2 linked regions of the Alloacidobacterium dinghuense genome follow. The protein of the gene in region 1 interacts with the protein of each later gene in a pairwise test. Links are inferred from orthologs where the notes say so. Each region holds a gene or a part of one and is shown in the gene's direction. Other genes may lie near its edges.

Region 1 (9,492 bases):
GCTGAACCGGACTGGCTACTCATGCCCGACCTTCTAAACGTGTGTTCTGACTTCGGGACCACGCTTGCGCGGCCTCGTGACGCTTCACGCGCGGTGGTGCTGATCGGCTTCAAGCGGCAGGGAAATCTCGGCCTCGGATACCTCGCCTCTACTCTTCGGGCACGGGGCTATCGCGTAGACATACTCGATTTCGAGGATCCCTACGAGGAAATCGAGGCAGCCGTTCTGAGCGCGCAGCCTGTGCTTGTCGGATTCTCTCTCATTTTTCAGTTCTACATTGTCCGCTTTGAGCGTCTGATGTGTCGTCTCCGCGCAGACGGCGTGAATGCACACTTCACCATGGGCGGGCATTTCCCCAGCCTCAGTTATGAGCACGCCCTCGAACTCGCTCCGCAACTGGATAGCGTTGTGCGCTTTGAAGGGGAACTGACTCTGCTCGAACTCGTCGATTGCCTCACTGTCGGTCGGGAGTGGCGCTCGATTCAGGGAATTGCTTATCGCCAGGACGAACGCGCGGTAGCGACGCAGCTTCGTCCACTCATTCACGATCTGGACGAGATTCCCTATCCCGACCGGGCGATTCAGCCCCGCGTCATCTTGGGGAGGCCTGTTATGCAGATGCTGGCCAGCCGCGGCTGCGCTCGCACCTGCTCCTTCTGTTCGATTCATATGTTCTATCGCAGCGCGCCGGGTAAGGTAGTGCGGACGCGAAAGCCCGCTGAGATCGCGCGCGAGATGCGGATGTTGCACGAAGAGCGTGGCATCAGCCTCTTTCTCTTTCAGGACGATGATTTTCCGGTCTTTGGTCCGGCATGGCATCGCTGGACGCGCGAATTCTTAGCCGAACTCTATCGTCAGGATCTGCCCAGCCATATTCTCTGGAAGATCAATGCGCGCGCCGACGCGGTCGATCCCGACCTCTTCGCGGAGATGCGCGATGCGGGCATGTATCTGGTCTATATGGGCCTTGAATCAGGGAGCGAAGAAGGCCTGGTTACGTTGAACAAATCAATTACCGTGCAGCAAAACATCCGCGCGGTCGACTGCCTGAAAGAACTCAACATCCTGTTTGACTTCGGTTTTATGCTGCTCGATCCCTCCAGCACCTTCCAATCCATCCTGGAGAATGTGGCTTTTCTGCGGCGCATTGTCGGTGACGGCTACATGGCCGCGGAGTTCTGCCGCATGATCCCCTACGACGGGACGCCCATCAAAGAGCAGCTGGCCCAGCAGGGACGCTTACGGGGAGACGTCTGCAACCCTGATTACGACTTCCTTGACCCGCGTTTGCACGACTTCTATGCGGCCGTGAGCGAATTGCTGAACATCACGGGCTGGATTCACGGCTTGCAGGCTCTGTCACCGCAACTGAAGAACCTCTGGTCGGAGTTTGCGGTGATCGAGCGCCTATTTCCATCGGTGCCGGACATTCAGGCGTATAAGAGCGAATTGCGGCAGATCACCAAAGCGAGCAACGAGGTGCTGTTCCAGGTTGTCGAAGACCTGGCCTATGCCTTTATCGAAGATCGGAGGCCGAATCATTCTCAATATGCACTCCGAGAAAAATGCAGCCGCTTCGTCGATGGCATGCTTATCGCCCGTAATGAGTTCGTCATGCGCAACCGGCTATACTTCCTGAAGGAATTGGGAATTGAGGAGCCACAGGCCGTTGCCTGAATGGCGGCGGGCACCTCGTCCAATACTGTTTTCCCCCGCCTTCATCAGCTAAACTCATCCTCGATGCGAGTTTTCGGCATTGACTGCGGAACCGAGTGCACCGGCTACGGCATCGTCGAGTGGAACGATGCCCAACGCGAGCCCCGTCTCGTCTCTCTCGGGTGCGGCGGCATCCGCCTTCCTAAGAAAGAGCCGCTGCCTTATCGCTTATCGCTGCTCTATGCGGAGTTGAGCGCACTGCTCGCCGCTCATCAGCCAGACGCTGTCGCCATCGAAGAAGTTTTTTACTCCGTCAACGCGAAATCCGCGCTCAAACTTGGCCAGGTGCGCGGAGTAGCCCTGTTGGCCGCGGCCAATGCAAATCTTTCTGTAGCCGAATACGCCCCTCTGACGATCAAATCAACCGTTGTTGGTTACGGCTTGGCGCAAAAGGAACAGGTGCAGTTCATGGTCACCCGTCTGTTGCAGTTGGACGAAACACCCGAACCGGCCGACGCAGCCGACGCGCTGGCAATCGCTATATGCCATGTGCACACGGCGCAAACACTCAATCTGCAAAGGGCTGGTCGCTAGGCGATGACGAGAGTTCTGTCGGGGTTGGTTTTTTTATGTTTTGCAGGATCGTTAGTGGCCGTGGCGCAGCAGCAGGCCACGACTGCGCACATTCGTTTCGTCTTTGAGAATCCCAAGCTGCAGCCGGGCAGCTACGTGCTCGACATCAACGAAGACGGCACCGGCCACTTCAAATCGGAGCCAGGGAGCGAAGCTTCACCCGATGCCGAGGGCATTGCGCCCCAGGGTGTGAATACTGACATCAAAATCGAAGAGCCTCTGCGCAACTCTCTCTTCAAAACCGCCCGCTCGCACAACCATTTTGATGTAGCTTGCGAGAGCACCAAATCGAAAGTGGCCTTCACGGGCAAAAAGGTTCTGCAATACAACGGCCCCGACGGTCAAGGCTCCTGTACCTTTAACTGGTCTCACGACCAGCAATTGATGAAAGTGGTCGACGACCTGATTGCTGTCGCCTTCACTCTGGAGGAAGGTCGCCGCCTCGCCGTCGAGCACGAGCATAATCGGCTTGGCCTCGATGCCGAACTGGCCGAGCTACAGGACGCCATGAAGGCAGGGCGCGCGCAGCAGATTCAGAACATCTCCCCGCAGTTGGAAGCCATTGCCGCCGACGAGAGCGTGATGCAGCGCGCCCGCCTCCGTGCTCGTCAATTACTTGCCGGCGACGTCAAGCCCAGCTGAAGAATTCCTGGAACTTTCTGATTTTCAGCCACGTCGAAGTTGAGTTACGGCAAGGTAAAGAATTGTAGAGACCTTACCGTCGCCGGAGTGTTTTAATAAGGCGGGGAAATGAAGGGCCCGGAAGGAGGTGTCGCATGCGGCACCCGGAGAATTCTCATCGCAGAGGATGGTTTTCAAGTCACCTTGTTTCTCAGTTGCTCCTCACCGCAGCATTAGCTTCCGTCGCTTATGCGCAGGAAACGAACAATGTGCGGTCTGTTCGCATCAGCCATGTGGAAGGCACGGTACAGATTCTCGATGACAATGGAGTCGTCTTCGATCAGGCACACGCGAATATGCCTGTCACCGAGCAGATGCACCTGAAAACCGGCGACGATGGACGCGCCGAGGTGCAGTTCGAGGACGGTAGCGTAGCCCGGATCACCCCCAACAGCGCCGTCAACTTCAATAAACTCGAGCGAACCAGTGAAGGCAGTACCATCACGCAGGTTGAGGCTACCGGTGGTCTCACCTACTACGAGTTCAACAATCGCGGTGGCACATATTCGGTCCGGGTCGGCCCCTATACGGTCTCAGCCACCAAGAGCAGCATCTTCCGGGTGGCGATGGATCAAAATCCCGCCCAGGTGGCCGTGATGCACGGATCGGTTCACATCGATACCGGAAATGATGGCGGTCTGGATGTGCAAACCAGCCAGACGGCCACACTCGACCGGAAGGATACCTCCAGCTACGATGTGGCCCAGAACATCACCGCGGACTCATGGGATCAGTGGAACTCGGATCGCGACCAGCAGTTAGCCCAAATGGGCGCTCGGGCAACGATGGCCCGCGCCATGGGTGGCAACCCGGATGAGCCTGCCTGGAGCGATCTCGATTACTACGGCAACTGGTACGACATGCCCGGATACGGCATGGGATGGATGCCGGCTGGCCTCGGCGGAGGTTTTGACCCGTTCGGCTCAGGCTATTGGGGATACTACCCCTCCTATGGCTATACCTGGATTTCGTCCTATCCGTGGGGCTGGCTGCCCTATCACTGCGGAGCCTGGAACTTCTTCAACAGTGCCGGCTGGATGTGGTTCCCCGGGAATTGCGGCTATGGAGCATTCGGAAACGGCTGGTACCCGGTAGCGACGGTGTGGAATTGCCCGCCAAATTATCTCCTTCCCAAACGTCCCATTACCCCCGTTCGTGGGCCGGTTCATATGCCGCCGCAACAAGCACTCGTAGCCGTCGGCCACAGTCCGGTTGAGGTTCATCCGCGCATCACGGAAGGCGGCAAGCCGATCGCGCCCCCGATTCGTTTTGAAGGCAAGACGCTTAGTCCGATGGAGGCCTCAGTCCAGCCGAAAGCGCCTGGGCCATTAGGTCAAAGCTTCAGCGTGGCATCGGGCTATGTTGCTCCTGTTCGCGGAGGTTCAGGCACGCTGCCCGGCGAAGGTGTCCGAGGCATGTATCCGAGCTCCGGAGCCATCCCATCTGGTGGCGCTCCGCGCAACACCGCGATGCCGATAGCCCCTCGAAGCACTGCTATGCCCGCATCTCCTCGAAGTGTAGCTGCGCCGCCCTCGTACCACACGGCTCCGAGCGCAGGAGGAGGCGGCTCGTCACACTACTCGGCTCCATCTTCATCTTCTTCATTTTCTTCGGGAGCTCACATGTCCGCTCCCGCGTCCTCCGGTGCTGCGTCGAGCGGCGCTTCTCACGCGCATTGAAATAGATCAAAATCAGGCTGCCACGTAACAAGTGGCAGCCTTTTCTATGCGTGACTCGAAGTCAAGCTCCGTGCAATGCCCGGTACAGCCTGGCCATCTCTTCCAGCGAAAGCGCTTCAGCGCGTGCCTGCAGTGAGATAGCTGCAACCTGTGCCGCCTGAGCAATGTTTGCAGACTCGAATCCAGCCACGCGCAGGTTATTCAGCAGGGTCTTGCGCTTCTGGGCAAAGCACTGTCGCAAGAAAGCAATAAATCCCTCTGCATCCACCGCCAGTTCAGCAAAGCGCGGAGCAAACGTAAGCCTCAGCACGCTCGAATGCACCTGAGGAGGCGGCGAGAACGCGCCCGGTGGCAGCGTCATCAGCTTTTCCACGTGCGCATAGAGTTGCGTAGTCGCCGAGAGCACCCCATAATCACGCGATCCTGGGGCCGCTGCCACGCGATCGGCAACCTCGCGTTGCATCATCACCACCGCTCGCAAAATCGCGTCGTGATAGCGGAACATGTGCAGCAGAATATCCGAGGTAATGTAGTAGGGAAGATTCCCCACCACGAACAGCTTTTCCTCGCCATCGCGAAATGAAGCCAGGTCGACAGTCAGAATGTCCTGCTCGACCACTTCGACATTGCTCTCCGCAAACCGATGCCTTAAACCGGCCGCCAATTCTCGATCCAGCTCGACGGCAATCAGCCTCTGCGCCTTCTGCGCTAGAAGCTCGGTAATCGCGGCCTTGCCCGGCCCGATCTCGACCACGGTCTTCTCGGAAATATCGCCCAGCGCCTCCACGATGCGCGTGCGGGCATTACGGTTGGCAAGAAAGTTTTGCCCTAATTTTGCTTTCTGCGGCATCTTATATAAGTTCTTAACTTGAGTAGGCTTACACTGTTCTGGGCAGCAATGAAAGCTCAACGATCTTCATCATCACACGAATAAGTCAATGGAGTGGTCGCTACATGCACATCGCCTTTGTCGCGCCAGAATGCGCGCCCTTTGTAAAAACCGGCGGACTCGCCGATGCCATCGAATCCCTTCCGAAAGAAATCGCCCGGCGCGGCCATCAGGTCACGGTCTATATCCCGTATTACCGCCAGGTGTCGAGTCATTTTCCTGAGAAGAAGGTCGTCATCTCCAGCATTACCATTCCATTCCAGTATTACAACCGCTTCGTCACAGTAATCGATGGCGGAAAGCACGACGGTGTCCAGTTCTACTTCATCGACAACCCCGAGCTCTTCGACCGCGAAACCCCTTACGGCACGCAAGCCGGCGAATACCTCGACAACTGGGAGCGCTTTGGACTCTTCTGCCGCGCCGTGCTCGAAGCCAGCAAGGATCTGGGCGTACCCGATATCTTCCACATGCACGACTGGCAGGCTTCGATGCTCTCCGTCTACCTGCGCACGGTCTACTATTTCGACCCCGCACTGCGCAACTCCGGCACCTTGCTCACCGTTCACAATGCCGGATATCAGGGTTGGTTCCCGCCGCAGACCACCGAACACCTGCTCCTGCCGTGGGATATCTTCACCATGGACCGCGTGGAGCAATACAACACCTTCAACTTCCTGAAGGGCGGCATCGTTTACTCCGACTCAATCACTACCGTCAGCCACAAATATGCGGAAGAGATTCAGACGCCGGAATTCGGCAACGGCCTCGACGGCGCATTCGCCAAGCGTGCCGCCGATCTGCACGGCATCCTGAACGGGGTTGACTACAACAAGTGGAACCCTGAGAACGATGGCAAAATCGCCGCCCACTATTCGCCCAAAGACCTCAGCGGCAAAGCCCAGTGCAGGCGCGACCTGCTTCACGCCTTCGGTGCATCCAATGTGAGAGACGACGCGGCAGTGCTTGGCATCGTCTCGCGCCTCGCGACTCAGAAGGGCTTCGACCTAACCGCACAGATCATCGAGCAGCTGAGCTTTGAAAATATCTTCCTCATTATCCTGGGCACGGGCGAGCCATATTACGAAAACCTCTTCCGCTCGCTCCATGAGCGCTTCCCGGATAAGCTCTCCGTGCGCATCACCTACGACGAAACGCTGGCTCACAAAATTCACGCCGGGTCCGACATCTACCTTATGCCGTCGCGTTATGAGCCCTGCGGCCTCAACCAGATCTACAGCCTCAAATACGGAAGCGTACCCGTCGTCCGCGCCACCGGCGGCCTCGACGACACCATAGAGGAATGGAACCCTGAAGCGAAGACCGGCACAGGGTTCAAATTCCATGGCTACTATGCCGACGATTATCTGCGAGCCGTGCAGCGTGCTCTCGCCGTCTTCGCCGACAAGGACGCATGGCAAACCCTGATGCGCAATGGCATGTTGCAGGATTACTCCTGGATCAAGCCAGGCGAAGCCTACGTCAAGGTGTACGAGGAAGTGGCGCGCAGAAGAAGTTAGCGCGCCTCGGCCGCATATCTGCGCCGGATTCCCAGAAACAGAGGAATGCCAGCCAGAATAATCGCCGTTCCCACCAGCGAGTTCTTCAGGTTCTCGGCGTAGGAGAAATAGAGCAGTACCGCTGAAGCGACAACGAACAGCGCCGGAAGCACTGGATATCCCCACACCCGGTAAGGCCTCGGCGCATCCGGCAATCGCTTCCGATACACAAAGATTGTCGTCGCCGTAATCATGTAGAAAAGCCATTCGGCAAAAATGGCCAGCTCAAAAAGCTGCTGGAAGCGCCCCACGACCAGCAGCAGCAGCGTACTGAGCAGAGCCTGCACAACCAGCGAAGTCGATGGGCTCTGAAATCGCGGATGAATATGCGCGATGCCATGAAAGAAAAGCCGGTCGCGTGCGGCGGCAAAAGGAACCCGCGCCCCCGACATAATTGTGCCGTTCAAAGTGACAAATATGCTCAGCCCCATCGCGGCCGAAACCAGAATCGCTCCCGCATGCCCCGACACGACCGCCATCGCCGCCACGGCGGGACGCGGTGACGAGGCAATCTGCGCCGCCGGCAGAATGTATTGGATCGCCGCATTCGTCGCCATGTAGAGTGCGCCGACAATGAACAGCCCGGCAATCAGCGCCAGCGGCAAACTGCGCTCCGGACGCTTCACCTCGCCTGCCACCATCGTCAGATCGTTCCAGCCATCGTAGGCCCAGAGCACGGCAATCATCGCCACCATAAAGCCGCCAAATCCGCCCTGCGCTCCCGTAAACGATGTCCTGAAGTTCGCCAGCGACCCGGTATGCGAGGTGAAACAGAAAACAGCGATCACAACAATGAGCACGCCCTTCAGCCACGTGAAGATGAGCTGAAAATCTCCTGCCTTTTTCATACCGAGATAGTTGAGCCCTGTAATCAGCCAAGTCGCAGCAATGGCAAAAAGCTGCGACCAGTAGAGGATCGTCGAGCCATGAAAGACCGGCTGCTCCAGCCATGCGAAGACGCCAAAGATCGCCAGCGTACGCGCCAGCCCGCTGGTCACGCTGGCGATCGAAGCAGGCTTGGCCACGGCAAACCACGTCCACATGTAGAGAAACGCCGGCATGTCGCCGTAGGCATTGCGAATGTAGACATACTCGCCGCCCGCATACGGCATCATCGCGCCCAGCTCCGCGTAGGTCATCGCGCCAAAGAGCGAGAGCAGGCCGCCTACAATCCACGCCAGATACACCAGGCCGGAATTCCCAACCGCGCCCATCATCTCATGCGGAACAAGAAAAATGCCGCTGCCGATGATCGTGCCTACAACGATGGCCGTCGCATGCGACGCGCCCAGAACGCGCGGTAGATCGTGAGTTTGTGTGGCTTGCTGCGTTGCTGGCAACGAACAGAACTCCTACAAAGGTGAGATAGCGTTCGGTAGGCGAGGGCTTTAGCCCTCGCCGAAAAAGTCATAGATGCGCCAGGGCTTTAGCCCCTGAGGTGTGCCAAACTCGCACGCCTCCTAGTGATAGAGCTTGAGTTCTTTCCAGTCTGCCTCATACGGCTTCTTTCTGCCACGGCATAAATAAATCGGCCTGCGCTCGTACGGCATGGAATACGGATTGTCCATTCGATCCGCAACCTCGCATGAAGCGTAGCGCTCCAGCATCTGCGGCATCGACGCATCGGAAATCACGATCATCTCCTGGCCCGTATAGCCGCGCGGCCCCCACATCCAATAGGTCTGGTGCGAGCTGATCGCCTCGGGCAATCCATACTGGCGCCCCAATACATCAATCGCGCCGGCCTCGCCATAGTTCTGCCCAAAGATGCCCGTCACAGCCCGCTCCTGCGGCGGAAGCGCGTTGTAGATGCGCCCGACCTTCTCCGCCAATTCCTGCCATCCAAAGCGGTCGGCATAGAACTGCGGCAGCAGCGGCTTGTCTTTCTCGACCTCCGAATCGTGCGATACATAGTGCAGCTTCTCCGCATAAGCGATCCACTGCTGGGGCGGAAGCACTGGGACAGAGAAGGGAAAAAAGAGAACCAGGCCGATCACCACAATGACCGCGTAAACGCTGATCAGCGCATTGCGCCATACGATATGCCGCGCCCACCGGAACCACGCCACCGCGCCCGCCGCAAAAAACACTGGATACGCCGGAGCAAGATAGTAGTCCTTCGCGTGCAGGGCCATCATCAGGGCGAGAAAAAGCATATAGAAGATGCCAAGAAAGCGAAGGTTCCGCTCCGCCTTTGTAAACAGCAGCCAGAGCACGCCCGTGCCCCACAACAGAACGCTGTGCGGCGTCAGCATGTTGATCTGCCCCCACAGAAACGGCAGCGGCGGCAGTTTCACATCTTTCCCCGTAGCCTGCACTCTTTGCAGCCACTCCAAAGTAGGGAAGTGGTAGTGCACCTGCCAGAGAAAATTCGGCAGTGCGACAACAACAATCA
Region 2 (16,082 bases), 2.7 Mb from region 1 along the record:
ATGGTAGGCCTCGGGGCTAGTATCGCGCATTCCGGAGAGCGGGCCAATGTCGGTCCGGTAGCGTTTCGCAAGGTCATCGCCTTCGGCGAAGTGAGCGTGTGCGGTTGAGAGGGCGTGCCAGATCGGGTTGTCGAGAACAGATGCGTCGTTGCTCATTTAGTTAATGGGTATAGATGAGCAGGTTTTTGCTTTGCCGCAAAAAATTGGCATTTGGCTGACGATTGTTTGTGAGCCGTCTCATCGTGCACTACGGGCAAAGCAGATCCTTCGCTACGCTCAGGATGACAGCTTATCTTCGATTGAATTTAGTGCTGATAGCGCGTGCTTATTTTGTCGTGATGCCATCGACCATCTTGTGGAGATGTTCGCGCGCGTGTGACATCGCGGTGCGATCATTTGTTAGGCGAGACATCATCAGGCTGCCTTCAAGCGTTGCAATGATGATCGAGGCGATGCTGGATGGCGAGGCTCCTGCGTCAATTTCCCCTTTTCGCAGTGCCTGGGAGACCAGGTCCTCGATGTAACTCAGCCATTCGCGCAGAGCTTCTCGGGCATGCGCGCGTAGGACAGGGTTGCCGTCGTCGGAATCAATCGCAGTGTTCATCAGCGCGCATCCGCCGGGCACTGCCGAAGGCTTGGCAGCGAAGCCGTTGATCATTCCATGCAGCTTGCCGAGCGGGCTCGGGATCTGGTCAAGCATGGCCAGACGCCGTTGCTTGATTTCAGACCAGGCGTAATCGAATGCGGCGACGGCGAGATCTTCCTTGCTATCGAAATGGCGATAGATGCCACCCTTCTCAAGTCCTGTCTCTTCCATGAGTTCCGACAGACTGGTGCCCGAGTATCCGCGCTGATTAAAGACGGCGGCTGCCTTGCGGATAATCTTGTCGCGCGTCTTCTCGCCCTTGCTGAGAAAAGTGCCCACGGAAGCATTATAGCAGAATTTTGCGACCGACCGGTCTCAAATAGAATCTCTTTTGAGGATAGCAAATTTCCATGAGCACAGCGACTTTAGCCCGTCCTCGGGTACCTGCCGATGTCGCGCCGGCTTCACGCGCAATCAACCCGTGGGCGGTCGCGATTACGGTCACGCTGGCTACGTTCATGGAGCTGCTCGATACGTCGATTGCCAACGTTTCTCTGCCGCACATTGCAGGCGGTCTGGGGTCGAGCTTCGATGAGGCTACGTGGGTGCTGACCTCGTATCTGGTTGCCAATGCTGTGGTCCTGCCGCTGAGCGCGTGGCTTTCCCGCGTCTTTGGGCGCAAGCGCTACTACATGATGTGCGTCGGGCTGTTTACAGTTACATCGTTTTTGTGCGGCATTGCGCCGACGCTCGGGTTCCTACTGCTGTTCCGCGTTATGCAGGGGATTGGCGGCGGCGGGCTCGCTCCGGTGGAGCAGGCGATTCTGGTAGACACATTCCCGGCGAACAAGAGGGCAGCTGCGTTTGCACTGTACAGCATGGCGATTGTGACCGCGCCGGCAATCGGGCCGCCGCTGGGTGGGTGGATTACGGACAGCTTTTCGTGGCGCTGGGTTTTCTTTATCAATGTGCCGATCGGGATTGTGTCATTGATCCTGAGCAGCCGGCTGGTGCATGATCCGCCGCAGTTCAAGGAAGAGATTTCCAGGTTGCGCGCGAGCGGCAAGCTGAAGATTGACGGGCTGGGGATTGGACTGATTGCGATAGGTTTTGGCTGCCTTGAAGTGGTGCTCGACCGCGGGCAGATTGATGACTGGTTTGGCAGCTCGACAATTATCACGCTGCTGGTTGCTGCGATTGTCACGCTGGTGATCGCGGTCGTCTGGGAATGGCGGCACAGCGATCCGGTTGTGGAACTGAAGCTGCTCAGGGAACGCAATTTTGCCGCGTCCACGATTTTCTATTTCCTCTTCGGATTTGTGCTCTTCGGCAGCACAACGATGATCCCGGAGATTCTGCAGACGCTCTACGGATACACGGCGACGGATGCGGGACTCGTGCTCGGACCGGGCGCGCTGGTCATTACAGTTCTCGCGCCTTTTACGGCACGGCTGGTGCAGTCGGGAAAGGTAAATCCGCGGCACCTGATTATGTTCAGCTATGCGGTGGTTGCCGCTTCGATGTGGTATTACGCGAGCTTCACACCCCAGACGGATTATTTTCATTATGCGATGGCGCGTGTACTGCAGGGATTCGGCTATGCGTTCCTGTTTGTTCCTGTGAGCGTGATGGCGTATTCGTATCTGCCTCCGCAGAAGAACAACAAGGCGTCGAGCCTTACGAATCTGGCGCGCAACTGGGGCGGTAGCTTCGGCGTGGCGTTTGTCACCACCTTCCATGAGAGGCGCATGGATCTGCACCAGGCTCGGCTAAGCGACACGCTGGCCCATGGTTTGCCCCTGGTCGATGCAACACGCGATTCTTTGACGAAGAGCTTTGAGCGGCTTGGCTTCTCTCATGCGGACGCGGTTACGCATGCGAGTGGGCAGATGTACAACCAGTTACTGGGGCAGGCGAGCCTGCTCGGGTTCACGGATTGCTTTCATCTGCTTGGGTTGGTTGCGCTGGCGGGGATTCCTGTCGTCTTCTTCACGAAGAACTTCAAGCCGGGCGGGGGCTCTGGCGGCGGCCACTGATTTCGTTTGCAGTCGCCTTCACGCCATGTACTATCGAAGATCACTTTGATGGCGCATGGCTAAGATCGGTCTTCTTCGCAAAATCTGGCGTGGCTTTGTCTGGTTCGTTCTGCTGTTGATGACGATCTGGGCGGTGGCCGCGCTTTCCTTTGATGTGCGCATCGCGTGGCTGCGCATTCCCTGCGTGATTGTTTATCTGGCTACGGTGGCCGCGGTCCTGCGGGTCATCAAGTGCTTCCGCTATCGCATACTGGGCTGCCTGGGTTGCTTTGTGATCGTGCTTGGGTGGTGGCTTTCGCTGCGGCCTTCGAACGAGGGTGACTGGCAAGCGGATGTTTCGCGGCTTGCTTATGGGCAGGTGAATGGTGATCACATCACCATCTACAACACGCGCAGCTGCGACTATCGCGCCGAGTTTGATTACACGTGTACATGGCCGACGCGCGAGGTGGACCTCAAGCAGATTCGCGGCATGGATGTGTTTGTGGATTACTGGGGCTCGCCGTGGATTGCGCACACGATCATCAGCTTTGATGTTGGCAATGGGCAGTACGTATCGTTTTCCATTGAGGCACGCAAGCATGTGGGGCAAAGCTATTCAGCGATTCGCGGATTCTTTCGGCAGTTCACCCTGATTTCGGTTGTGAGCGATGAGCGCGATGTGGTGCGACTGCGCACAAACTATCGCGTGGGCGAAGATCTTTACCTTTTTCATACGACCGCTACGGTTCCGTTTGCGCGGTCGCTGTTTCTGGATTACATCGGATTTACGAACAATCTGCATGATCATCCGCAGTGGTACAACGCTGCGACCAGCAACTGTACGACAGAGATTTTCGCGCTCAAGACGATGCGCAGCCAGCCGCGTAATTGGACGATTCTTTTGAATGGCAAAGGCGCGGCGGAGCAGTATCGCGAAGGCAACCTTGCCGGTGATGGGCTGCCGTTTGATGAGCTTATGAAACGGGCTTATATCAACCCCGCGGCGAAGGCTGCGGATAAGAATCCGGAGTTTTCGGAGAAGATCCGGGAGAATCGGCCGGGATTTCACTAGAGCCGCGATAACTGAGAGGAAAAGCAGATCCTTCCCCTTCCTCTTCGTTGCACTCAGAGTCAGGGTCAGGATGACAGCGTTTATTGGGGGGGCGCTTTAGATCAGCGCTGCGCCCGCAATTCCTTCCAAAACTTTGAGCGGTGAGGTTTCCGGCGTGACCAACGCTTCGGGGCGGACGAGGAAGGTCTGCTCGAGGGCGTACTGCCCGGCGAGGACGGCGTGGGGGACGGTGTCGGTATAGACCATCCAGCTGGTGCCCGGAGGGAAGTTGAAGCTGTGCTTCGGGCAGCTGGATTGGAAACCGGGATTCTCTTTGAGGAAGTTGTGGAAGCGCATCATGAAGTCGTCGTATGGGCTGCGTTTGATGGCGGGAATCGCGGCTCCGAGCCCGACGCCGCGGCCGAAGGATTTGGTGGCACGGCTGAAGGCGGTGTCGACGCGCGGGGCGATCTCGGCGGGCGCGAACTGCTTGACGATGGTGGCGAAGGGGTCGCTGACGATCCAGTCGCGAGTGCGCGTGGGGTGGATGTTATTGAAGAAGCGGAGAATGCGCGCGCCATACGTGGGGCGCGTGGGGAAAGCGTCGGTGTGCAGCAGGTCGTTGCGGCGGCGCTGCGGCAGGTCGCGGCCCTCTTCTTCTTGTGGGCGGAAGCTGGCGTAATCGAGTTGCCAGTTGGCTTTGTAGGGCGCGAGAAAGGTGGCCAGGAATTCGGTGACAGACTTTGAATACTGCCGCATGACTCCTTGCAGGCGCGCTACGGCGGCTGCGTCGGCGGTCCTGGTGTCGACGCCGCTGAGCTTGTCGATGTTGGGCTTGTAGGCGATGTTCTTGTGCAGCGAGCTGTCGGTCTGCTGTTGGCCTAAAAGGAATTGCAGATCGCTTTCGGCGATGGCGATGGGTGTCTGCAGGAAGTAGAGGATGTCTCCGGCTTCGAGCTTTGCGCACCATTCACGCTGTTGTGCGGACGACGGCGATTTGAGTTGTTCGAGCGAAATGGGGATGACTGCCATAGCGTTCTTAGTTGCCGCTCAGCTTGCGGCGCAGCCAGAAGCCCAAGAGGACAATGAGGCTGACGGCGAGGACTGTGAGTCCGACGGGCAGTGCGATATAGCGGTAGCTGTCGGCGAAGTTGATGTTGTGGTGGCCTGCGCTGTTGTAGATGAGGATGCTGAAGATGGCGACGAAGCAGGTGGCGAAGAAGGCGAGGAATCCCAATGAGAACGACAGCAGTATCATGGGAAAGAGGCCGAAGTCGCCGAACTGGATTCCGAAAAACCTGCCCTGATTTGCCTGGGTTGCAGCAACCATACTGAAACAAGACGCTCCTCAGCTAGAATACAGGTTCATGGCAGGTACCGCCCAGATCGAGTTGTTGCCCGCGCAGAAAGTGGCGCAGGAAGTGAAGGTGCTGCAGGCGCCGAACAGTGTTTGCTATGCGCAGTATGGCGACACGCATTTGACGGCGCAGGAACTGGAGCGCATTGTGCAGGCGGTGCCGAATTCGATTGCGGCGGCGCTGCACCGGCGTGCTTATTACTTTGTTCCGCTGACGATCAGCGAGAACGATGAGACGCTGGTTGCTCCCGAGTTCACGATTGACTTCAGCGATCGGGCGATCTGCCATCGCAATGTGGAGTTCGGGAATTCGGAGTGCATCTTTATCTCGACGCGGCTGATGCAAGACCGATTTGCGCTGGCGTTTGAGTTTTTCATCAACGTGGGGCATCACTTTGTCGAGTCGATTGGTGTGCCGCAAAGCTTCAGCGATCTGGTGTGGTCGCAGGCCGAGGCGGATGTTCGCGGCGAGACGAGCCAGGATGCTTTTGAGAGCCGCCGCAAAGCGACCGAGCGCGGACGGGCCGATGAGAAGGCGAAGACCACGTTCTTCGATGCATCGTTCTCGGATGCAATTGCGATTTACCTGCTTTCATTGAGCATCGACTTCGATTACGCCGACCTGCGGGAGCGTGAGTATCCTTTACTGACTGCTCCGGCACTGGCGGAGCGGCTGCGGCATATTGCTTCGCTCTTTCCCCCGAATGCCGGGTACGAGTTTGAGATCAAGTACCGGCGGCGCGGTTGATTTCGCATATTTTTTTCGTAAATTCCTTAGTTTCAATAATTTAGTAAATTAGCTATCCACTTTGTTTTCAATAGTTTATGGCAATAATAAGCCAAATTATTGAAAGCAAATGCCTTATGTGGAACTCATTTGAGGCAGCTTTTTGCCTCACAAGCCTTGCTTTTTGCAAGGCCGGGGCTGAAAGGTGTCCTATATTCAGGATACCAACTTTGGGCATAATTCCACGCCACTTGTCGTTGCAACAAATAAATTTCTTGTCCCATTATGGGAATCTGGTTTTGGATACAATCGCGGCATGATTGCGCATTTGCGGGGGCGGCTTTTTTCGAAACAACCGGGCCAGGCTATTGTCGAGGCCGGAGGCGTGGGGTATGACGTCACGATCAGCGTACCGACGTTTACGGCGTTGCCCGCGGAGGGGGCTGAGGTATCGCTCTTTATTCATACGCAGGTGCGCGAAGATGTGCTGGCACTCTTCGGGTTTCTGGAACTCGACGAGAAGCGGTTATTTGAGCGGCTGATTACTGTTTCGGGTGTTGGGCCGAAGCTGGCGGTGACGATCTTGAGCGGGCTGAATCCTGAGCGGACGGTGACGGCGATCCGCGCGCAGGATCATGCGACGCTGACGCGGATTCCGGGTGTGGGAAAGAAGCTGGCGGAGAGGCTGGTTGTCGAGTTGAAGGACAAGCTCGAAGACATGGCGACCGCGCCGGCGGTTGTTTCCGCTGGTCCGGCGGCTGAGGATGTGTTGTCGGCGTTGACGAACCTCGGATATCAGCGTCCGGCGGCGCAGAAGGCGATTGAGTCGGCAGTGGCAAAGAACAAGGCTGCCGGCGAGAACTTCGATGAGTTGTTCCGTGCCGCGTTGCAGTTGATTCGTTAGTTGGGCAGAGTCGAATTCTGATGCGGGCGTGGGATACTGCGTGGGGACGACCAAGCCCATGACGAAAGACGCGCCTTTTAATGCGGGGAAATCACTTTCGCGTTCTGCTCTGATGCTGGCCCTTACGGGCGTGCTGGCGTTCTTGTATCTGCAGACATTTCTTTTGCCTGCGGCTCCTTTTGTTGCGGATCACGACCAGATTCTGTTTTTCGTTCGAGCCTTGCGGCTGGTGCATGGTCAGGTTCTGTACCGCGATGTTTTTGAGTTGGTGACGCCGGGCACGGATCTGCTGTATGCGGCGGGGTTTCGCGTTTTCGGTGTGCATGCGTGGCTCTTGCAGGCGTGGGCGATTGCGCTTGGATTCGCGCTCTTCTCTGTGGTTACCTGGATCGCGAGCAAACTCTTTCGCGGATGGCTGGTGCTGCTGCCGGGTCTGCTGTTTCTGGTGTTCGATTACGGCCTTGCGCTGGATCCGACGCACCACTGGTACAGCACACTTGCTGCGCTGGCTGCGGCTGGCGTGCTTGTTGGCGGTGTCGATCGTTGGAGGGTTTTGGTTGCCGGTCTTCTTTGCGGGATAGCGGTGTTGTTCACGCAGACGCAGGGAGTGTTGGCGTTTGTCGCTGTCGCTGCCTACCTGTTGTGGAAGAAGAGAGCCGATGGTGGTTCGAGTGTGCTGAAGAAGCTTGCGCTTTTGGCTGCTCCGTTCGGGGTGGTGATTGCGTGCGTTCTTGGCTACTACGTTCATAAGGCGGGTTTTCGGACTGTTTATTTCGATCTGGTTCTGTTTGCGCCGCGATACCTTTCTTCGGGCGATGTGAATTCGCCTCGCACGTATCTTCGCCAGCTTCCGCCGATTCATTCGATTGCCGATTGCGTCCGCATTCTTCCCTCGCTGTTTATTTATGCGCTGGTTCCCTACAGTTATTTTTTCGGGGCGTATCGGCTTTGGCGTAAGCGCGCGGTGCTGTCTGCGATGTTGCGCAAGCAGCTCGTGCTTTTGCATGTTGTGGGGTTTGCTCTGTTTCTGGCGGTTGCCAGCGGCCCGCGGCTGTTTCGGCTAAGCACGGTGGCTCCGCCTGCGATTCTTGCGTTTGTCTGGCTGATCAGCGAGACTCGTCCCGTATATCGGTACGTTCGCGGGGTAGTGTGGGGGCTGGCGATCCTCTTTTTTGTGCTGCCGCCGCTGCATCGCCAGAGGAGGTGGCATGCGACGGCCGATCTGCCGATTGGACGGACGGCTTTTGCCGATCCAGATGAATTTCATGAGTTTCAGTGGCTGGCGCAGCGGGCTCAGCCGTCAGATGTCTTCTTCAACCACATGGGGGTTGCCATGTACCTGGCGCTGGATAATCCCACCCCATCCGAGTTTGTGAACTATGACGACTTCACACGGCCGGAGCAGGTGGACGCGGTGATTAAGGCGCTCAGGCGGCGGCCTCCGCACTTCATTTTGTATCCAGAGAACAAGCATGTGACGCCGGGGCAGGATCACTCGGCGCCTTTCCGGCAATATCTTGAGCAGAACTACCATCCTGCGCAGGTTTTCTGGCTCGATCATGGCTCGCGGTATGACGAGCTTTGGGAACTCGGGCCCGAACCTGGGCGGTAGCGTGCGTCGTCGATCTATGTTGCTGTGAGTCAAGGCGGGTTCGCGCCCCCTGTTCAAGAATTTTCGAAAAAAGATAAGCTGACGTGTCGATCCGGGAAGGTCTTGTTCGACGTGAAAGCAGGGGCGGGATTCCGTGATTGGGGTGCTGCCTTCATTTGCGACGAAATGGAGAGAGATTTGCTATGCGATTTTTGATCATTTACAAGCCGGACCATCGCGCTCCGTGTGGGCCCGAAAATATGGAGGAAATGGAAAAACGCGTGGATGAAGCAATGAAATCGGGTGCGCTGCTGGCCACGGGCGGGCTTGTGCCTGAGGGCGTGAAAGTTCGGCGGAAAGAGGGAGCGGTTACCATCACGGACGGTCCGTACGCGGAGGCAAAGGAGATGGTGGCCGGGTTTGCGCTATTCGAACTGGAGTCGATGGAAGTGGCGGTGGAGTCATCGAAGGACTTTCTGCGATATGCGGGCGATGGTGAGTGCGAGATTCGGCCACTGATGGAAGGCTCGCGGTTTGCGGACCGAGACTGATTCGAAAAAAGTTTTGCGACGTGTCGATTCTGCGATGCGCCGTTCGATGTGGAAGTAGAGCTTGGGATAAAACGGTAGGTCGTCCCCAGCATGCGAATTCCAACAAGGAGAAATTGAGATGCGAGTGATGGTGATGGTGAAGGCAACGAAGGATTCTGAAGAGGGCATTCATCCAGAGAGGGAAGAGTTTCAGAAGCTGCTGGCTGACATGGGGAAGTTCAACGAAGAGCTGGTAAAGGCGGGCGTGCTGCTGGCGGCGGACGGGCTGAAGCCGAGTTCGAAAGGCAAGCGCGTCCGGTTTTCGGGCACGGGGCGGACGGTGATTGATGGGCCGTTCTCGGAGACAAAGGAACTGGTCGCGGGGTTCTGGCTGTGGCAGGTGAAGTCGATGGAAGAGGCGATTGAGTGGGTGAAACGGTGCCCGTGCCCGTTTCCGGGGGTGGAGTCTGAAATTGAGATTCGTCCGCTGGTTGAGCCGGAGGATTTTGGCGAGGCGCTTGCCCCTGAGTTCAAAGAGCATGAAGAACGTCTGCGTACTCAGGTGGCGGCGCGCAATTAATTCTTTGCGCTGGCGTTTCGAGCTGTCGATTTAGACGAACGCCATTCGATGTGTAAGCAGGAACGGAATTCAACAATCGTGAGGAGATGAATAATGCGATTTCTTTGTTTGTACAAGCCGGCGCAGGCAGAAGGCATTCGACCAGCGCAAGAGGACATGGAGGAGATGGGGAAGTTTGTTGAAGAAATGATGCGGTCGGGCAAACTGGTGGCGACGGAAGGATGTTTGCCAAGTGTGAAGGGCGCTCGCGTGCGACTGGCAAATGGAAAGTTTGGCGTGGTAGATGGACCGTTTACCGAATCGAAGGAACTGGTGGCGGGCTTTGCGCTGCTGCAGACGGATTCGAAGGAAGAAGCGATTGAACTGACGAAGCGCTTTCTGAAAGTTGCAGGCGACGGTGAGACAGAAATTCGCCAGGTGTATGAGGCTGGCGATCTGGATGTTCCCTGTTCTCGGGATCAGGTGCAGGGAGCACAACTGGTAGAGAAGTAAGCACGACATTGCAACAAAATCGAAACGAGGAGAAACATCATGCAGATCGACCCACACTTGGGTTTTAGAGGCAATTGCGAGGAAGCATTCACGTTTTACGAGAAGACGTTTGGCGGCAAGATCGAATTCAAGATGACGTACGGCGAGTCGCCGATGGCGGCACAATTTGAGCCGGAGTGGCGAAACAAGATCATGCATATGTCAATGCGGGTGGGCAACAGGATTGTGATGGGCGCTGACGGGCCGCCGCAACACCAGGAGAAGCCGCAGGGGTTCTGCGTTTGCGTTGCGGTGGACAACGCGGCAGAGGCGGACCGGGTCTTCAATGCGTTGGCGGAAGGCGGGCAGGTGACTATGCCTATCGCCGAGACATTCTGGTCGCCGCGCTTTGGAATGCTGACCGATCGCTTTGGCATTCCCTGGATGGTGAACACCAACGCCGCAACGGCGGCTTGATTTGAGCGGGTTCCGCGCTTGCGGAGCCCGTTTCTTTTTCCGTGAGGAGGTTGCTGAATGCGCTTTGTGATTCTGCGGAAGTCGGATGCGACGATGGAGTCGGATGCTCCAGCCAGTCCTGAGCTGATCGAAGCGATGCGGCAGTATGACGAGGAGATGAAGAAGGCTGGAGTGCTGGTCGCAGTTGAGCGGCTGCAGCCCACTTCGCGGGGTACGCGGGTTCGCTTGTCGAAGGGCGAGTTCTCGACGATTGATGGGCCGTTCGCGGAGTCGAAGGAACTGGTTGCCGGCGTCACGATGGTCGAGGTCGCTTCGAGGGAAGATGCGATTGCGTGGATCAAGCGCTGTCCTACGCTTTGCAGTGGAGATGTGGAAGCGGAATTTGAGATTCGGCCTGTACTCGCATGCTAAGGCGCTTGCGTTCGTGGACGCAATGATGATGTGATCGGTAGCTGTGACGGCTACTGCTATCCATAACACAATTGATGCGGTCTGGAGGATGGAGTCGGCAAAGGTGATTGCCGCGCTCACGCGACTCGTACGCGATGTCGGGATTGCCGAAGATCTGGCGCAGGAGGCGCTGGTGGCGGCGCTCGAGCAATGGCCGGAGTCGGGGATTCCGGAAAAGCCCGGTGCGTGGCTGATGACGACAGCGAAGCATCGCGCGCTCGATCTGCTGCGACGCAGGCAGATGCTCGATCGCAAACATGAAGAGCTGGGACGTGAACTGGAAGCTCAGGAGCTGACGGTGCCGGACTTCAACGCAGCTCTCGATGATGACATCGGCGACGATCTGCTACGGCTGATGTTTATTGCGTGTCATCCGGTGCTCTCGTCGGAAGCACGCGTTGCATTGACGCTGCGTTTGCTGGGCGGGTTGACGACGGACGAGATTGCACGGGCGTTTCTTGTTCCCGAAGCCACGATTGCGCAGCGCATAGTGCGCGCGAAGCGAACGCTGGCGCAGGAGCATATTCCTTTTGAGGTTCCGCGTGGGAAGGAGCTGCCACAGCGGTTGGCATCGGTGTTGGGCGCAATCTATTTGGTATTCAACGAAGGCTATTCGGCGACGGCGGGCGATGACTGGATGCGTCCTGCGCTTTGCGAAGATGCGCTGCGGTTGGGACGCATTCTTGCTGAGCTTGCTCCGCAGGAAGCCGAGGTGCATGGGCTGGCGGCGCTGATGGAGATTCAGGCGTCGCGCTCGGCGGCGCGGACCGGGCCTGAGGGACGGCCGGTGCTGCTGCTTGATCAGGATCGCGCACGATGGGATCGGCTTTTGATTCGGCGTGGCCTTGCGGCGCTGGAGCGTGCTGGTGCGTTGGGTGGTTCGCGTGGACCATATGCTTTGCAGGCGGCGATTGCAGCTTGTCATGCGCGGGCCCTGGTAGCAGACGATACAGACTGGGCGCGCATCGTGAGTCTTTATGACGAACTGGCGCGGATTATGCCTTCTCCGATTGTCGAGTTGAATCGCGCGGTTGCAGTAAGCATGGCTTCAGGTCCGGATGCGGCGTTGGCGTTAGTGGATGCGCTGACGGCGGAGCCATCGCTCAAGGGCTATCATCTGCTGCCGAGTGTGCGCGGGGACCTGCTGGCGAAACTTGGGCGGTATGACGAGGCGCGAGCGGAGTGCGAGCGTGCTGCGCAAATGACGCGGAATGCGCGAGAGCAGGAGCTTCTGCTGGAGCGGGCTCGCGAGTTCGCGGCGCGCTCAAGCGGGATCAATTGATTAGCAGAGATGGCGCAGAGCAGTTGCCAAGTTGCTTGCCGCAAAAACGAAATAAATTTCGAAAGAACGAACACCGCCGATGGAGTGTGTGCATCCTACGAGTGGTTTGAAAAATGTGCTGCGCGGATTCGGGCAGCGCTTGAATCGCGACACGTCAAGAGAGGAAGCACATGCTGTTAATCATTCTGATTATTCTGCTGCTGGTCTTTGGATTCGGCGGTTACCGTATGGGGCCCGGAATTGGTTATTACGGTGGCGGTGGAATCAGCCTGATCCTTTTGATCCTTATTATTCTGTTGTTGCTGCACGTCTTTTGAAGAAGTTGTCGATGAGGTAATCGCGCAGCTCGATGTTGAAGCTGCGCGTGTTTTTTTGCGTGTCCTGCGCATCGGTGTTGTAGTCGACGATGTAGGCGCTGCGCGTTGCCGGATCGATGTTGATCTGGCTGCGGAAGCCATTCTGCCAGCCGGGATGACCGATCAGTTTCAACGTTCCGTCAGTGTGCACGAAGAAGCTTTCTGCTACTTCGTCATGCGCGCCTGCGCGCGATGGGAAGTCTTCGTCGGGCGTGACGGGAAGCACTGGCCTCCACATTTCTTCCAATGAAGAGCGTTTCAAGATTGCATCGTATTCGGTTTGGTGTGCTGGATCGCCAAGCAGGAAGCAGACGTACTTGAGCATGTCCGTAAGCGGCGCGTTGAGGCCACCGTTGGCGCGGGTGATGCCGGTATTGAAGTCGAATGGATCCTCAGTCAGCTTGCCGTCTTTGAGATCCCAGCTGTGGGAGCGGTATTTCAATAACGTGTAAGGGCTGCGGTCATAGTAACTGCGGTCCATGCCGAGCGGACGGAAGATGTTCTTCTCCATGTAGACCTCAAACTGATCTCCGGAGAGACGCTCGATGATTTCACCTAAGAAAACGACAGCGAGATTGGAGTAGCTGTAGCGTGAGCCGGGCGCGAATTTGATGTCGGAGTACGGCAGCATGGCGACGATCTGCGACCACTGTGCGGGCTCGAAGGGCTGCCAGTCGGCGTCGCGCCAGGGCCATGTAGCATCACGGAAGCCGCTCGAGTGGGACATGGCTTGGCGGATGGTGATGGCGGAGACGAGGCCGTAGGCATCGTGGACGGCCGTCAGTTCGGGGATGTACTTGACTAGCGAGTCGTCGAGTGAGAGCAGGCCGCGGTCGCGCAGCTGCATGATGGCGATTCCGGTGAATGTCTTGGTGACGGAGGCCCAGTGATATGTGGTGTTGTCGTCGACGGGTTCAGTCTCGCTCTGACGGCCGTAGTTGTCATGCAGTATGACTTCGCCGTTGCGGATAAGGATGAGGCCGCTGCCGATGATTCCGTTGCGGCGCAGACCGGATTCGTAGAAGGACTTGATTTCCCGCGGTGTTGCGGAAGTTTTTGTCTGGGCTGAAAGCGTGGTGGCGGCGCAGAGGAGTGCTGCGATGAGTTGGCGCGTCATGTTGCTCGGATTGTATTGGAAGGCGTGGCTATAACCCTAGACGAAATCTACTTGCTGTAGAAGCTGTAGGTCGCGGTGTAGGGTTGGCGGGATTCGCCGTCGGTACAGCCTTCTTTGGGAGCGACGCCGCCGCGAGTGCCTGTGCGTCGGATGTAGTTGACGTCGGTGAAGTTTCCTGAGCCGCTGCCGGGTACAGCTTGAAGCAACAGCCACGGCACGGAATCCGCATCGGGTGATGGCTGCGAAGCGACAGCCTTACCCTTCACTTCGCTGCCGTCAGTCAATTTCCATGTCGGTCCGGCGAAGTGGCTGCCGAGGATTGCTCCCTGCGCGTCGAGGAGCTTCGCGTCGGGGCCTTTGAGAACCCACTTACCCTGGGCGCAGGTGTAGATTTGTACGCCCTCGCCCTTTGCTTCGAGCAGCAGCTCGTGTGTGCCGGGCGGCAGTTCAATGGTTGATGGAGCCGGGGATGATGGCGCCTGAGATGGCGACGCCTGGGACGATGGCGCCTGCTGCGAAAACGCTGCAGCGGATGTGATGAGAGCGGTGCAAAGAATGAGTGCTCGCATAACGTGACGAGGATAACAGAGTTGTGTGAACGGCGTTTCTGCCTCGATTCCTTTTCAGAAGGACATTATTTGCCGTTGTACTTCTGGAAGAGATCGGGGAACTGCTGCTTGAGCGCTGCGATCTTGGGGCGGTCGCAGACTTCGATGTAGGGGTTGCCGGGGTTCTTGAGGGCGTAGTCCTGGTGATAGTCCTCGGCTGCGTAGAAGGCTTTGAGCGGTACAACCTGCGTCACGATGGGGCGCGAGAAGACGTGCGCGGCGTCGAGTTGTTTGATGTAGGCGTCGGCGACGCGGTGCTGCTCTTCATCCCCGTAAAAAATTACGGACCGGTAGGATGGGCCAACGTCATTCCCCTGGCGGTTAAGCTGTGTAGGGTCGTGGGCGACGGAGAAGAAGATGCGCAGCAGCTGGCCATAGGTGATCTTCGACGGATCGTAGACGACGCGGACGCTTTCGGCGTGTCCCGTGGTTTCTGTGGTGACGTCGTTGTAGTGCGCGGTGTTGGCGGAGCCGCCAGAGTAGCCTGCGGTCGTGTCGACGACGCCCTTTACGCGCTCAAAGACTGCCTGCGTGCCCCAAAAACATCCTCCGGCGAAGACGGCTGTTGCTTTGCTATGTTTCGCAGCCAAGGCTGCATCGGTTTCCGCTGCAGGGATGGGCGTCGATCGCGGAGTTTCAATCTGGGCAATGGCGATGGCAACACAGGAAGCGACAACGAACCCGCACAGTATTCGGCGAAGCATACCAAATTAGAGCAGAAATGCCCGGGAAAGTTACAGCGTGCTTTTCATGCGATAGAAGGCTCGTACAAGCGCGCAACCCCTTAAAATGCGGGTATGCCAAAGACCAGCTTCAAAACTGCTCAGCAGGAAGTTCAGCCGTACTTCAGGCCGGAGGCGGTGAAGTTTCTGCGCGGGCTGAAGCGCAACAACAACCGCGAATGGTTTGAGGCACGGCGTGCAGTGTTTGAGCGCGAGCTGAAAAAGCCGATGCTGGCGGTGATTGAGCGGGTAACGGATGCGATGACAGAGTTTGCGCCTGCGCATGTGCGGCCTGCGCAGAAGAGCATGATGCGCATTTATCGCGACACTCGTTTTTTTGCCGATAAGACTCCCTATAAGACGCACGTTTCCGCGTGGTGGACACGCACAGGCGTCGAAAAGACCTCCGGCGGAGGGTATTACTTTCATTTCTCGCCGACCGAGGTGGTGATTGCTGCGGGGATTTATATGCCGGAACGCGAGCAGTTGCTTGCGATCCGTTTGCAGCTGCTCGACGAACATGCGGAGTTTCGCAGGCTGCTGAATGGGAAAAAGCTGCGCCAAGTGATGGATCTCGATCTGGATACGGCAGCGCTGACGCGTCCGCCGAAGGGATTTTCGCCGGATCATCCAGGGATTGACCTGATCAAGCAGCAGCAGTGGGGCGTGCTGGCGCGGCTTCCGGCGGAAGCGGCGCTCAGCGAAGGGCTGGTGAGCGAGATTGTGACGCGCTTCCGGCTGGCCGCGCCCATCGTGGATTTTCTGAACCGCCCATTTGTGCAGGAAACGGAGAAAAAAAGACAATATATCTTCAAGCTGGTGTAGACGCGCGTCTGCGCAGAGGAATAGACTGCTCTTCATTCCCAGGCACGAAAAACGCGTGCCGACCGCGCAAGATAAGGGTTTCCGAGACCTCACAAAACTGCCAAAACTGTGTCCAAATCCAGAAAAAAGGTATAAAAACCTAAAAAAATGGCGAAAAACCTGTGGAAACAGGCCTTTTGCCGTTGACAAAGCTCGCAAGAAGACGCAAGGTAAACGACGGTAGGTTTTTTCAAACACCGCATGGATACAGGGGTTTTCAGGCTCTCAAGGCGTGGAAATCGTCGAGCGGAATGAAGAGACCCGCAATACGCGGTACCAGCAAAGGTTCTGGGAAAGCGAATTAGAACCAGGAGGATTTAAAAAGAACATGGCAACTGGAATGACCAAAACAGCCCTTGTCCGCCACATTGCGGAGAAGCTCGAACTCACC

What was found.
Region 2: the proteins of ruvC (region 1) and ruvA interact in binary tests that used the Escherichia coli proteins (3 or more experiments, as listed by UniProt). The link is inferred for Alloacidobacterium dinghuense from one-to-one orthologs.

Annotation. Positions count from the first base shown.
Region 1 is NZ_CP060394.1:2,353,331-2,362,822, reverse strand. Bases 707-3,495 are described here. They hold ruvC (crossover junction endodeoxyribonuclease RuvC), read left to right. Parts: upstream 707-1,740; coding sequence 1,741-2,250; downstream 2,251-3,495. Other genes in these bases: H7849_RS09550 (FecR family protein), read left to right, coding at 3,066-3,495; H7849_RS09555 (hypothetical protein), read left to right, coding at 2,305-2,931; H7849_RS09565 (B12-binding domain-containing radical SAM protein), read left to right, coding at 707-1,677. Also shown: H7849_RS09570 (hypothetical protein), read left to right, coding at 1-5; more of H7849_RS09565, read left to right, coding at 22-706; more of H7849_RS09550, read left to right, coding at 3,496-4,649; 16S rRNA (adenine(1518)-N(6)/adenine(1519)-N(6))-dimethyltransferase RsmA, read right to left, coding at 4,711-5,499; glycogen synthase GlgA, read left to right, coding at 5,604-7,058; H7849_RS09535 (APC family permease), read right to left, coding at 7,055-8,437; H7849_RS09530 (ArnT family glycosyltransferase), read right to left, coding at 8,558-9,492.
Region 2 is NZ_CP060394.1:5,069,689-5,085,770, reverse strand. The notes cover bases 4,984-7,849. They hold ruvA (Holliday junction branch migration protein RuvA), read left to right. Parts: upstream 4,984-6,055; coding sequence 6,056-6,643; downstream 6,644-7,849. Other genes in these bases: H7849_RS21175 (hypothetical protein), read left to right, coding at 6,684-7,849; H7849_RS21185 (hypothetical protein), read left to right, coding at 5,023-5,760; H7849_RS21190 (hypothetical protein), read right to left, coding at 4,984-4,985. Outside these bases: H7849_RS21215 (GNAT family N-acetyltransferase), read right to left, coding at 1-156; H7849_RS21210 (TetR/AcrR family transcriptional regulator), read right to left, coding at 326-925; H7849_RS21205 (DHA2 family efflux MFS transporter permease subunit), read left to right, coding at 997-2,622; H7849_RS21200 (Lnb N-terminal periplasmic domain-containing protein), read left to right, coding at 2,678-3,676; H7849_RS21195 (Kdo hydroxylase family protein), read right to left, coding at 3,773-4,687; more of H7849_RS21190, read right to left, coding at 4,695-4,983; more of H7849_RS21175, read left to right, coding at 7,850-8,255; H7849_RS21170 (YciI family protein), read left to right, coding at 8,438-8,785; H7849_RS21165 (YciI family protein), read left to right, coding at 8,904-9,344; H7849_RS21160 (YciI family protein), read left to right, coding at 9,438-9,836; H7849_RS21155 (VOC family protein), read left to right, coding at 9,876-10,292; H7849_RS21150 (YciI family protein), read left to right, coding at 10,350-10,703; H7849_RS21145 (RNA polymerase sigma factor), read left to right, coding at 10,792-12,024; H7849_RS21140 (DUF3309 family protein), read left to right, coding at 12,195-12,341; H7849_RS21135 (serine hydrolase domain-containing protein), read right to left, coding at 12,313-13,497; H7849_RS21130 (DUF3455 domain-containing protein), read right to left, coding at 13,545-14,066; and 3 more genes. UniProt on the Escherichia coli protein: The RuvA-RuvB-RuvC complex processes Holliday junction (HJ) DNA during genetic recombination and DNA repair.